3 regions of the Leuconostoc sp. C5 genome follow, and region 2 is predicted to be linked to each of the others. Evidence: riboswitches for the same ligand, from Rfam matches in the RefSeq annotation. Region 2 holds a riboswitch; each other region holds the start of a gene.
The links. Region 2 has a riboswitch for FMN ahead of ribD (bifunctional diaminohydroxyphosphoribosylaminopyrimidine deaminase/5-amino-6-(5-phosphoribosylamino)uracil reductase RibD). Riboswitches for the same ligand answer to the same signal wherever they lie in the genome.

Region 1 (3,281 bases), on a different replicon from region 2:
GTAAGAATTTAAGTTCTAGAAAGTCAGGATAATTAACAAAATCTTTGTGCGAAGGCAAAAGATATAAATTGTCCATTATTTCAACTAACGAATTTTTTATAGTATTTTCTTGAAGTGCAACCATCATGGTGTTTTCAATTGGTAATTCTATACCGTTTTGAAGTCCGTATGTTCTACGTAATAATTGTGTTGAATTTGCTTGTGGATCTAAGTCACATACTAAAGTCTTGTATCCCTTTTTGGCCAATTCGTATGCTACCATTACTGAATTGGTAGTCTTACCAACTCCACCTTTAAAGTTTCCAAATAACAATTTTGTAGTCATAAATATTTATCTCCTCAAGAAATTAAGTTATTTTTAAAAACATTACTATTTGACTATTTGACTATTTGACTATTTGACTATATTTCTATTATACTATTGTACTACATAAAGTATGTGTAGTAAACGCTTGTTAATCAATATTTAAAGTTTTACTTAACACTATAGTACTACTGTACTACATTACTATATTACTATAATACTATTTTACTACAAAAAGTATGCAAAAAAATACTACAAATTCAAAAGTGGTTGTTGACAATAAATTTCAAAACATTTAATATCAACGGTATAGATTTAAAGATTATTTTTAATTACCAAAAATAAATTTTTGCATAAAGAAAAGCCACCAAGAACGCCAATTCTTGATAGCTACATACATCTTTTGTATTTGATTAATGTAGTTATATTATACAACACACCCTTTGTGTTGTAAATGTGGGTGATTTCAAAAAGAGTGAAGCCAAACACTTTAAGGGGTATGGTTGATATGACAGGTAGGGGGTAGTTGTGTTTCTTGCAACTAGGTAGAGCCAAAATGCTATATCAGGTATACGAAAAAATAGACAAGTGCCATTTTCCCAGACACTACTGTACAAAAATATGTGGGTGCTACACAAACAATCCATACTGGGCGTGTAGTAGGGTGAGAGCGACCATTAACGGCTCGGCAGGTAAAACGGTGTTCAAGGACACAGAGCTTGTAATTAAGCTGTATCGTGACAAAGAGAATAAGTATAGTGATACAGCGCCAATAAGGGCGTTTTTTTATTGGTTCAATGACTAATTAATTGATTAAAGCAAGTGGGTAAAACCAAAGCTTGTATGGATAAGGTGACGGACGACTGAACGATCGGTCAAGTGTTTGTTTGATTAAAGTTTTTTTCTTCCTAAAAACAAGGGAAAAACTATCTTCGGCTCTAAACTTCCCTCACTCTCAATCAAGCATTTGTGACTTGCTTGTGTCAACAATTTCCTTTAGTTTTCTCTATTGATTTAGATTTAAAGACAATAAAAAAAAGCCACAATCATAATAATAACCACGGGCGAGCTTAACTGTTGTGGTGGCGGTTGGCTGTTGCGCGGTTTCCGTGTTTGGTGGCAGATTTTTAGAATGATTTAAGATATATTTTTTGATCATCCATATATTTTGTTGTTATGCTGTTGGCATATATGAATGGATTTTGAATGATTTTATCTTCTTCACAACAATCTATATTATTTTTCATGTAGTAGTATTTGAGATAGTTTTTATACGATTTTTTAAGGCTTCATGGCTGATTTCAAATTCTTTGCAGGTTTGATTAAATTTAAAACCATTATTTATGTATTGATTCAAAGCATTATCATTGATTAAAAGTTGACTAGCTAATGTATTGGCTTCTTGTTCTTTGATTGTATCTTCTGCTGAATAATCATTGCCTATAATTAAAGATGAATAGGTTTCGTTTTTTGTATTACTGTGTAGTTGAATGTGTGATAATTCGTGCAGAATTGTAAAATGTTGTCTGCTTGCAATTGAAGTATCATTATAATAGACCATGGATAAATATTTGTTGATAATTGTTAAAGGTAGATTGTAAAATTAAACCGAACACTTGAATAAAAAAGCCGCAGCGCCTTTAATGGTAATTGTCTAAAACAACCATAAAGGAACTGCGACTCATGACTAGTTTATCATCTCAAGAACGCACTGTCATTCAAACTTTACTCGAATTGAATTATTCTGTTCGGGAACAAAAACCCCGATATGCTTAAAAGCACATCGGGGTCTATTTTTTAGATTAATTTAAAAAAGCCAGCAAAAGGCGCAAATTATGCGCTCAAAAACTAGTTATTTTTAAATCTTCTCCCATCCAGACTTTAACTGTCGGTCACAGATTTTCACTGTGTCAGCTATGTAAAATTACATAGGTCACGGACTTACGCATTTAATAATACGATTACCGTCGGTCGGGAATTACACCCTGCCCCGAAGATTATTTATTAATAAAGTTAATGCTAACGTTAAAATCTTATTTTGTCAAATATTAACTTCTTTTGTAAACAACGGTTAGAGTCAAATTAAATCACTTAATTCTTCAATATATCGACTATGAGCGTAACATGATTAAATAGTTAAGATAATTACACTCTTCAGAATGCTAATATTATTCATAATTACTAAAAAGTGCTAGAATTTGAGATGAGGAGTGATCATTCATATCTTGTAATTTCAATTTTCAGTAAGTACACTACTAAAAATATAGAGGAAAATTAAAATGGAACAGTCCAATAAAAAATATTTCTTTGATGAGCCAGCTTTTGATCTACATGATGGCGGATATGTACCTCTCATAGTAAATAATGCCCCGGAAATGCCTTTAAATATACCACCTATTTTAAAAGCAGATAGAGAGTCTAACAATGATATCTACTATACCGTCACTGCAAAATCAGGGAAATCGCAAATATTGCCAGGGGAAAAGACACAGACATGGGGTTATAATGCTAATTTTTTAGGTAAGACTATTATATTTCACCGCGGTCAAAAAAATCATATCACTTTGAAGAATGACCTGCCAGAATTAACTACTTTTCATTGGCATGGAGCTGATGTTAGTGGCCCTTATGTTGATGGGGGTTGTCACGCGCCTGTTTACCCAGGGGAAATCAAACATATTAATTTTACGTTGAATCAGCCCGCTGCGACATTATGGTTGCATGCTCACCCGTGTCCATCCACAGCAGAACAGGTGTGGCAAGGATTAGCTACAATGGTTATTGTTCAAGATGAGCATGAATCTCAATTATCAATACCAAGAAATTATGGAGTAGATGATATTCCAATTATTTTACAAGATAGACATTTTCACAAAGATAATCAGTTTGATTATCGTGCCGATTATGATCCTGATGGTGTTGCAGGTCCCACGGCTGTTATCAATGGAACAGTCAACCCATACTTCGATGTCACAAC
Region 2 (3,281 bases):
CCGAGTTCATCAGCACGAGATTTAGTGATTGGTACAGCTAGAACACCCCTTGCAATTGAAAGGGCTTCATTGACCGTAGCTGCCGTCACAAATGATGCTAAACCGACCAAATCTCCTTCATGTTCTCTTTTTTTGTCATCGCTCAAAATAATCAGCTTACCCTTTTTCAACTCTTTAACTGCTGTTTTAACTTTTTCTGTAGTACTTGTCATTATTACTTTCCTTTCATTAAATATTTCGCCAAAATATCGGTTTCAACATTTACCAAATCTCGTTCATGCAATAATCCCAAAGTTGTCTTGGTTAATGTAAGTGGTATTAGACCAACTTGAAATACATCTTCTCTCGCTTGAACAATGGTTAGGCTCACACCTGAAATAGTAACTGAACCTTTATTGACGATTTGATTTATTTGTTGACGGTCTGCTAATTTAAAAGTTAACAATGTGGTTTCTTCACTGTACTCTTTTTTGACTACTTCAGCTGTCTGATCTACATGACCTAGAACAAAGTGACCATCAAATCGGTTGGAAACTAAAAGTGCTTTCTCCAAGTTTACTTTTTGCCCAACTTGATAGAATTTAACAATGGTCGTTTCAAAAGTCGGTACCATAATATCGAATTCAGCATAATTTGATTCTAGCTGATTAATTGTTAAACAAACGCCATCAACCATAATGCTATCGCCTACTCTGCTATCAGAAAAATAGTCCTCGGATGCAGCAATTTTTAAGCGCATTTCTTTGTCATTACGCTGATAAATGCTTATTAAACGACCAACTTCTTGTGTAATACCTGTAAACATTATTGCGTTCCCCCTTGATGATTGATATAGACTTTTTTGACAGCATTGCCAACTTGCACTTCATTTTTAGGCTTTTGGCTAACAGATATTCCTTTCAGACTATCTTTAGATAATACTTTATCTGTTGTATAAATTAGCATTTCTTGCCACAAGTTTTCTTTCAAAAATGAGTGAATCAAACTTGGTCCGCCTTCAACCATCACAGATTGAATATTTTGTTTGGCTAAATCTATTAATATATCTTTAAGCGCACCAGACATTAATTTGACATAAGAATGCTGTTTTGAAAATAGAACATTTTCCGTATATATCAGCCAATTATTTGAAAAATCAAAGTTCGTATTTTGCAACCGTCCACGACGATCAATAACAACTCTCAATGGTTGTTTATGACTGATATTGATGTGCCGTACAGTTAACATTGGTTGATCTGTGATCATGGTCTCGCTGCCAATCATTATTGCACTTCTAGTTGCACGCTCTCGGTGTACATCAGCATCAGCTAGCTCATCAGTCAGTTTTTTTCGTTTTCCAAATTTTTCAGCAACAAATCCGTTTTGAGACATGGCAAGTTTCAACTGAACATATGGTAGTCGTGTGGTATAAAAATAATGAAATGCAGGGTTGATCTCTTTATTTTCAACTGTATTCAAAACATCGACAGTGATACCAGCTGATCTTAGCATTTTAATTCCTGTTCCATTTGTTGACGGATTCGGATCAATGCTACCAACAACCACACGCTTCAGTCCCCAATTTTGAATTTGAACTGCACAAGAGCCTACTTTCCCCTGCGTGGAACACGGCTCCAAAGTGACATAAAGCGTAGCACCTAAAATGTCGGTCTTGTTTTTGACACGATTAAAAGCATTTATTTCAGCATGCGCTTCACCAAACTTTTCATGATATCCTGTCGCGATAACCTGACCATCTTTAACAATTACTGCACCAACCCTAGGATTTTCAAAAGTTTGATACGGCATTGCTCGAATTGCCTCATCTGCAGCGAGCTTCATCCATGTTAAATCATTCATACTTACCTCCTGAATTTTTCAGGACAAAAAACCCGATGCGTTAAAAATACACATCGGGTTTATAGTAGTTTAGATTAATTCAAAAAACCTAGACAATATAAAAAAAGCATCGTCTAAACTATTTCAAATCTTCTCCCATCCAGACTTTAACTGTCGGTCACAGAATTTCACTGTGTCAACCGCGAAAATATCGCGGGTCACGGACTGAGGTTATTCACCATCACCGTCGGTCGGGAATTACACCCTGCCCCGAAGATTAATTTATTTAACAAAACTAATTTATCATTAGAATTCTACAATGTCAATCAAAAATATTTTTTACGCTTTTTAATTCTTATTCTGTAGACAGCAAAAAAGTAAAAAGTCGCCCTAAACACCCTTTTTACTCATTTTTTTCTCTCACTAACGGGCATGATGCACATCTTAGTGCACCGTCTAATAGTGAATGCCATGTAAACACGATAGGGATGACCGTATAACCTTCATTTTTTAAAGCCTCTTGCAACGCTGTATGTCTTTTTTGCACAATAACTTTTTTAGGCCCAATAACTAAAACATTCCCACCCATCTCTTTTCTGGTTTTTGCATCAATATCAATAAATTTATAATCGACCAGTTCTTTCGGTAAGTCTTTTAAGACAGGTTTATGGATAATAGCAGTTTTTGGACCAATAATGGTCATACAACAATCCAAGTGCAAAATTGCATCATCATTCAAATACACTGGTACTACTTTCCACGGTCTATCGACAATCTCATTCTCAAAATCCTTGTCTAAAATACTTTGTAGCCATTTTGCACCAGCTTCATTACTAGCATATTTACCAATGCCGACGAATACATAAGGATAGTTAACGATAACGTCACCACCCTCCAGATATATTTTATCCTTTTGATTTAACGTGTGCACCTGATTCTTATTGTTAATAGCTGCAACAATTCTTTGATACCCACGTCGTTCAATTTTTCGCATTTCAATTTGAACATTTCCTTCAATAAAATGTTCTCCAACGCTCATAGCACTATCTCGTGCATACATTTGCCCCATTCCATAGGGATCTAGCTTTGTTGGGGTTACCGAATCAACATGGTGTACCTTGACACCATGTGTTTCCAAAATTCGTTGGAATTCTGCTAATTCTCGTTGAAATTTTTTAGCAAGGAAACTCGGAACTTTTTTACCTCGCAAAAGAGTATAAATATGTTTTGTCATAAATTGTTTCCATTTTGCAGTATGTTCTTCCTGCTCTATTTCATGCGTATCTGGAAAATATAGCTTTGTTGCATCCCCAATAATGACTTCTTTTAATGGATCATATTCGTTATAAACATTGATTTTCATTTGATTTCCCCTTTTTCTTTTAAGCATACACAAACTCTAAATGTACAAACTCATAACATGCTTTAAGTTCTTCTAAAATACGGACTTTTTTATCACGTAA
Region 3 (3,281 bases), 420 kb from region 2:
CAACACTTGCTACAAGAAAAATTTTGACATCTGCTTCTGGTAACACAGTTGTGCCGATATCGCGGCCGTCCATAATCACACTGTTGTTATTAGCTATTTCACGTTGACGATTGACTAAATTAGAACGTACATCCGCAAAGGAAGCCACTACAGACACATTGTTTGTCACTTCAGCGGAACGAATTTCCTCCGTGACATCGGTATCATTCAAAAATACACGTTGAACTGGTGTACTAGGTTCAAAGCGTATTTCCGTTTGTGACAATAAGTTTTTTATTTTTTCTTCATCATTATAAGCAATGCCGTTCTTTTTTGCAGCTAAAGTTATTGTTCTGTACATTGCACCTGTGTCAACATACACATAATTTAGCTTTGTTGCTAAAATTTTGGCAATAGTAGACTTACCGGCAGAAGCTGGGCCATCAATGGCAACTTGAAAATTCGTCATAATAATAAAAAGTCCTCTTACTGAATGTTTAGTGCAGTACCAGCATACTGTGTGTAATTATCAACTGTTAACCCTGGATTTAATGCAATAACTTGGCTAGTTGTCATCCCGTGTGTAACTGCAAAATTATACAACGTTTGACTAGCACCCAAAACTGCAGTAGTGGTTGTGGAACTACTTGATGCTGAACTTGATTCAGCCGTCTCAGTAGAAGATGAACTAGCAGATTCCTCACTTGAAGCAGCTTCACTGCTACTTACTGATTCTTCTTCAGAAGAACTTGATGCACTTGACTCGGAAGATGATGATTCAGAAGACTCAGAAGACGTAGATTTAGTAGTTGATGAACGCTTTGTACTTGAAGAAACAGCCGTTTGTGGCTTTGATGATTTTTGATTAGCAATCATGCCATACACAGGTACAAAAGATATAACTGCAAGCGCTAATACAACAAGCAGAACACGAAATCCTTTATTTGGGGATTTTGAATCTGACTTTCGGGAAAATTTTGGTTCGAGTTTATCTTTTTTGGGCCGCTTTGAGCGGCTCATGTTGTTTGGGTCAAAATCGTTCATAGAAACGACCTCCATTTTATTGGTTCACATAAAATTTTACCACACCAACACCGACTTTGCTCATAATGTTTTGTTAAGAATGAAACCTTCTCTGGAGCGGCTGTATTGCCCTTAATATGATCATACTCACGACAAACCATATAATACCCTCGATAAGATTGAACGGTAATACCATACCGATAAAATAGTTTTTTAAACCAATGAATTTAGCAATGTCGAAATTAGCAAACCTCGCATACAAAGGTATAGCTACAAACCAATTGATGACAATCGCAACAATTGTCATGACAAACGTGCTGCTTATTAACGGCAGGATTTTTTTTTGCCAATTACTATACTGCTCAAGGTTGGGCATTGTAATTTTTAAGACTGTGATAAAGGCCAAAACAACCAGTAAATTAACCGGTAGTCCTAAATAAGTGTTAACCCCCTCATTTGCCAAAATTAACTTTAGCAAGGTACGAATTAAAATGACCCACAGTGAAGCAGAATAATTTAACCAATATAAGCCAATGACAACTGGTACGATTGAAAAATCTAGTTTCAAAAAATCGGCACTAGGAATGATTGGCACTTGGGGAAACAGCATCAAACCAAATGAAATAGCGCTTAGTATTGCAATTAATGTAGTACGTTGCACTCGCGTTACAGGAATAATTGACATAATTCTTTCCTCTTGTTTGCTCACCTCACCAGTAGATGCAAACAAAAAACCACAGATTTTGTCAGGGTACAACAAAAAATGCAGCTTTCACTTTCTTTTTTAGACTTCTTTATACCCGACTTTACGGTCGGCTCTGGATTTTGACCAGATCAGCTGCAAAAGCAGGTCGCGGGCTTACCATGAAAATTCATGTCTCACCGCCGGTTGGGACTTACACCCGACCCTGAAGTTATTATTAAATTTGATTTTATTGTATCACGGTGTTACTTACGACGCAACAATTTGTAATCTTGTGCCTTTAAGCGTTTGATCTCTACGCTTGTTAATTTACGATACTCGCCCGGCTGTAGACCAGTGACATCAAAAAAGGCATACTGCTCACGCTTAAGCTTTTGCACTGGTAGGCCAACCTTTGCGAGCATGTTTTTGACCTGATGATTACGGCCTTCATGAATAGTTAGACGGACCATACTTGTTCTTTTTGTCGGCTCAATTCTTTCAATGGAAACACGAGCTGGCGCAGTTTTACGTCCTTTTAGGACCACTCCACGTTTCAAAGGAGCTAGCTTTTCTTCGGTTGCAATGCCTTCAACCTTTGCAACATAAGTCTTATCGACTTTAGTTTTAGGATGCATTAATTGATTAGCCACTACACCATCATTTGTTAATAACAAAACACCAGTTGTATCATAATCTAGACGGCCAACTGGATAAACACGTTGATCCACATCCTCTAAAATATCCAATACCGTACGACGACCTTTTTCATCATCATTGGTTGTCACAACTCCACGAGGCTTATTTAACAGGTAATAAACTAACTTCTCACGCCCTTCAATTGGCGCACCGTCGACCTGTACTTTATCATTTGCAGTAACTTTCGTACCTAATTCGGTAACAGTTTGCCCATTAACTTGGACACGCCCATTGATGATCAATTCTTCTGCGCCCCGTCGGGACGCTAGACCCGCTTGGGCAATAATTTTTTGCAGTCTCTGTGCTTCTTCAGACATTTTCTTTTTCACTTTCTGATTGATGTACATCAAATGCACTCGTAAATAGTTCGCCATCAATATCATCACTTAAATCTAACATATTAAAATCAGGTAACAGAGGTAATTCTTCAATACTTTTCAAACCAAAATAGTCCAAAAATTCATCGGTGGTACCAAACATGATGGGACGTCCTGGTTCGTCTTTTCTGCCAACTTCGTGGACTAGTTGCCGTAATGCTAGCTTCTGTAAAGTTCCTGAGGATTGCACACCACGAATTGTATCAATTTCAACACGTGTAATTGGTTGCTTATAAGCGACAATAACTAGTGTTTCGAGTTGTGCTTGCGATAATGTTGCATTTACAGGTGAATCAAAATACTGTTTTACTGTGCCACCAAGTTCCGGTTTAGTCACTAGGCGATACACATCGTCACTTTTACGAATTTGTAATGCACTACTTAAATCAGTATCATACTTTAACACAAGTTCTTCAAGCAATCCTTGTATTGCTGAACGATCAAATCCAGTGATAATGCTCATATTTTTCACGGAAATGCCTTCATCGCCAGATACAAACAATAGTGCTTCTATTTGACTT

Region 1: it holds a riboswitch for FMN, as region 2 does, so the genes downstream of both, RHP56_RS10265 (ImmA/IrrE family metallo-endopeptidase) here and ribD (bifunctional diaminohydroxyphosphoribosylaminopyrimidine deaminase/5-amino-6-(5-phosphoribosylamino)uracil reductase RibD) in region 2, are expected to answer to the same signal.
Region 3: it holds a riboswitch for FMN, as region 2 does, so the genes downstream of both, RHP56_RS06230 (ECF transporter S component) here and ribD (bifunctional diaminohydroxyphosphoribosylaminopyrimidine deaminase/5-amino-6-(5-phosphoribosylamino)uracil reductase RibD) in region 2, are expected to answer to the same signal.

The regions. Positions count from the first base shown of each region.
Region 1 covers NZ_CP134352.1:6,490-9,770, forward strand. Annotated here, with positions in the region: gene RHP56_RS10260 (ParA family protein) at 1-325, opposite strand, end outside; gene RHP56_RS10265 (ImmA/IrrE family metallo-endopeptidase) at 1,548-1,865, opposite strand; FMN riboswitch at 2,163-2,306, opposite strand; gene RHP56_RS10270 (multicopper oxidase family protein) at 2,584-3,281, shown strand, end outside.
Region 2 covers NZ_CP134351.1:807,731-811,011, reverse strand. Annotated here, with positions in the region: gene RHP56_RS04080 (bifunctional 3,4-dihydroxy-2-butanone-4-phosphate synthase/GTP cyclohydrolase II) at 1-212, opposite strand, end outside; gene RHP56_RS04075 (riboflavin synthase) at 215-805, opposite strand; gene ribD (bifunctional diaminohydroxyphosphoribosylaminopyrimidine deaminase/5-amino-6-(5-phosphoribosylamino)uracil reductase RibD) at 805-1,839, opposite strand; FMN riboswitch at 1,963-2,100, opposite strand; gene RHP56_RS04065 (dimethylarginine dimethylaminohydrolase family protein) at 2,222-3,181, opposite strand; gene RHP56_RS04060 (cation transporter) at 3,201-3,281, opposite strand, start outside.
Region 3 covers NZ_CP134351.1:1,226,226-1,229,506, forward strand. Annotated here, with positions in the region: gene cmk ((d)CMP kinase) at 1-451, opposite strand, end outside; gene RHP56_RS06225 (hypothetical protein) at 466-1,023, opposite strand; gene RHP56_RS06230 (ECF transporter S component) at 1,097-1,687, opposite strand; FMN riboswitch at 1,786-1,922, opposite strand; gene RHP56_RS06235 (pseudouridine synthase) at 1,951-2,700, opposite strand; gene scpB (SMC-Scp complex subunit ScpB) at 2,693-3,281, opposite strand, start outside.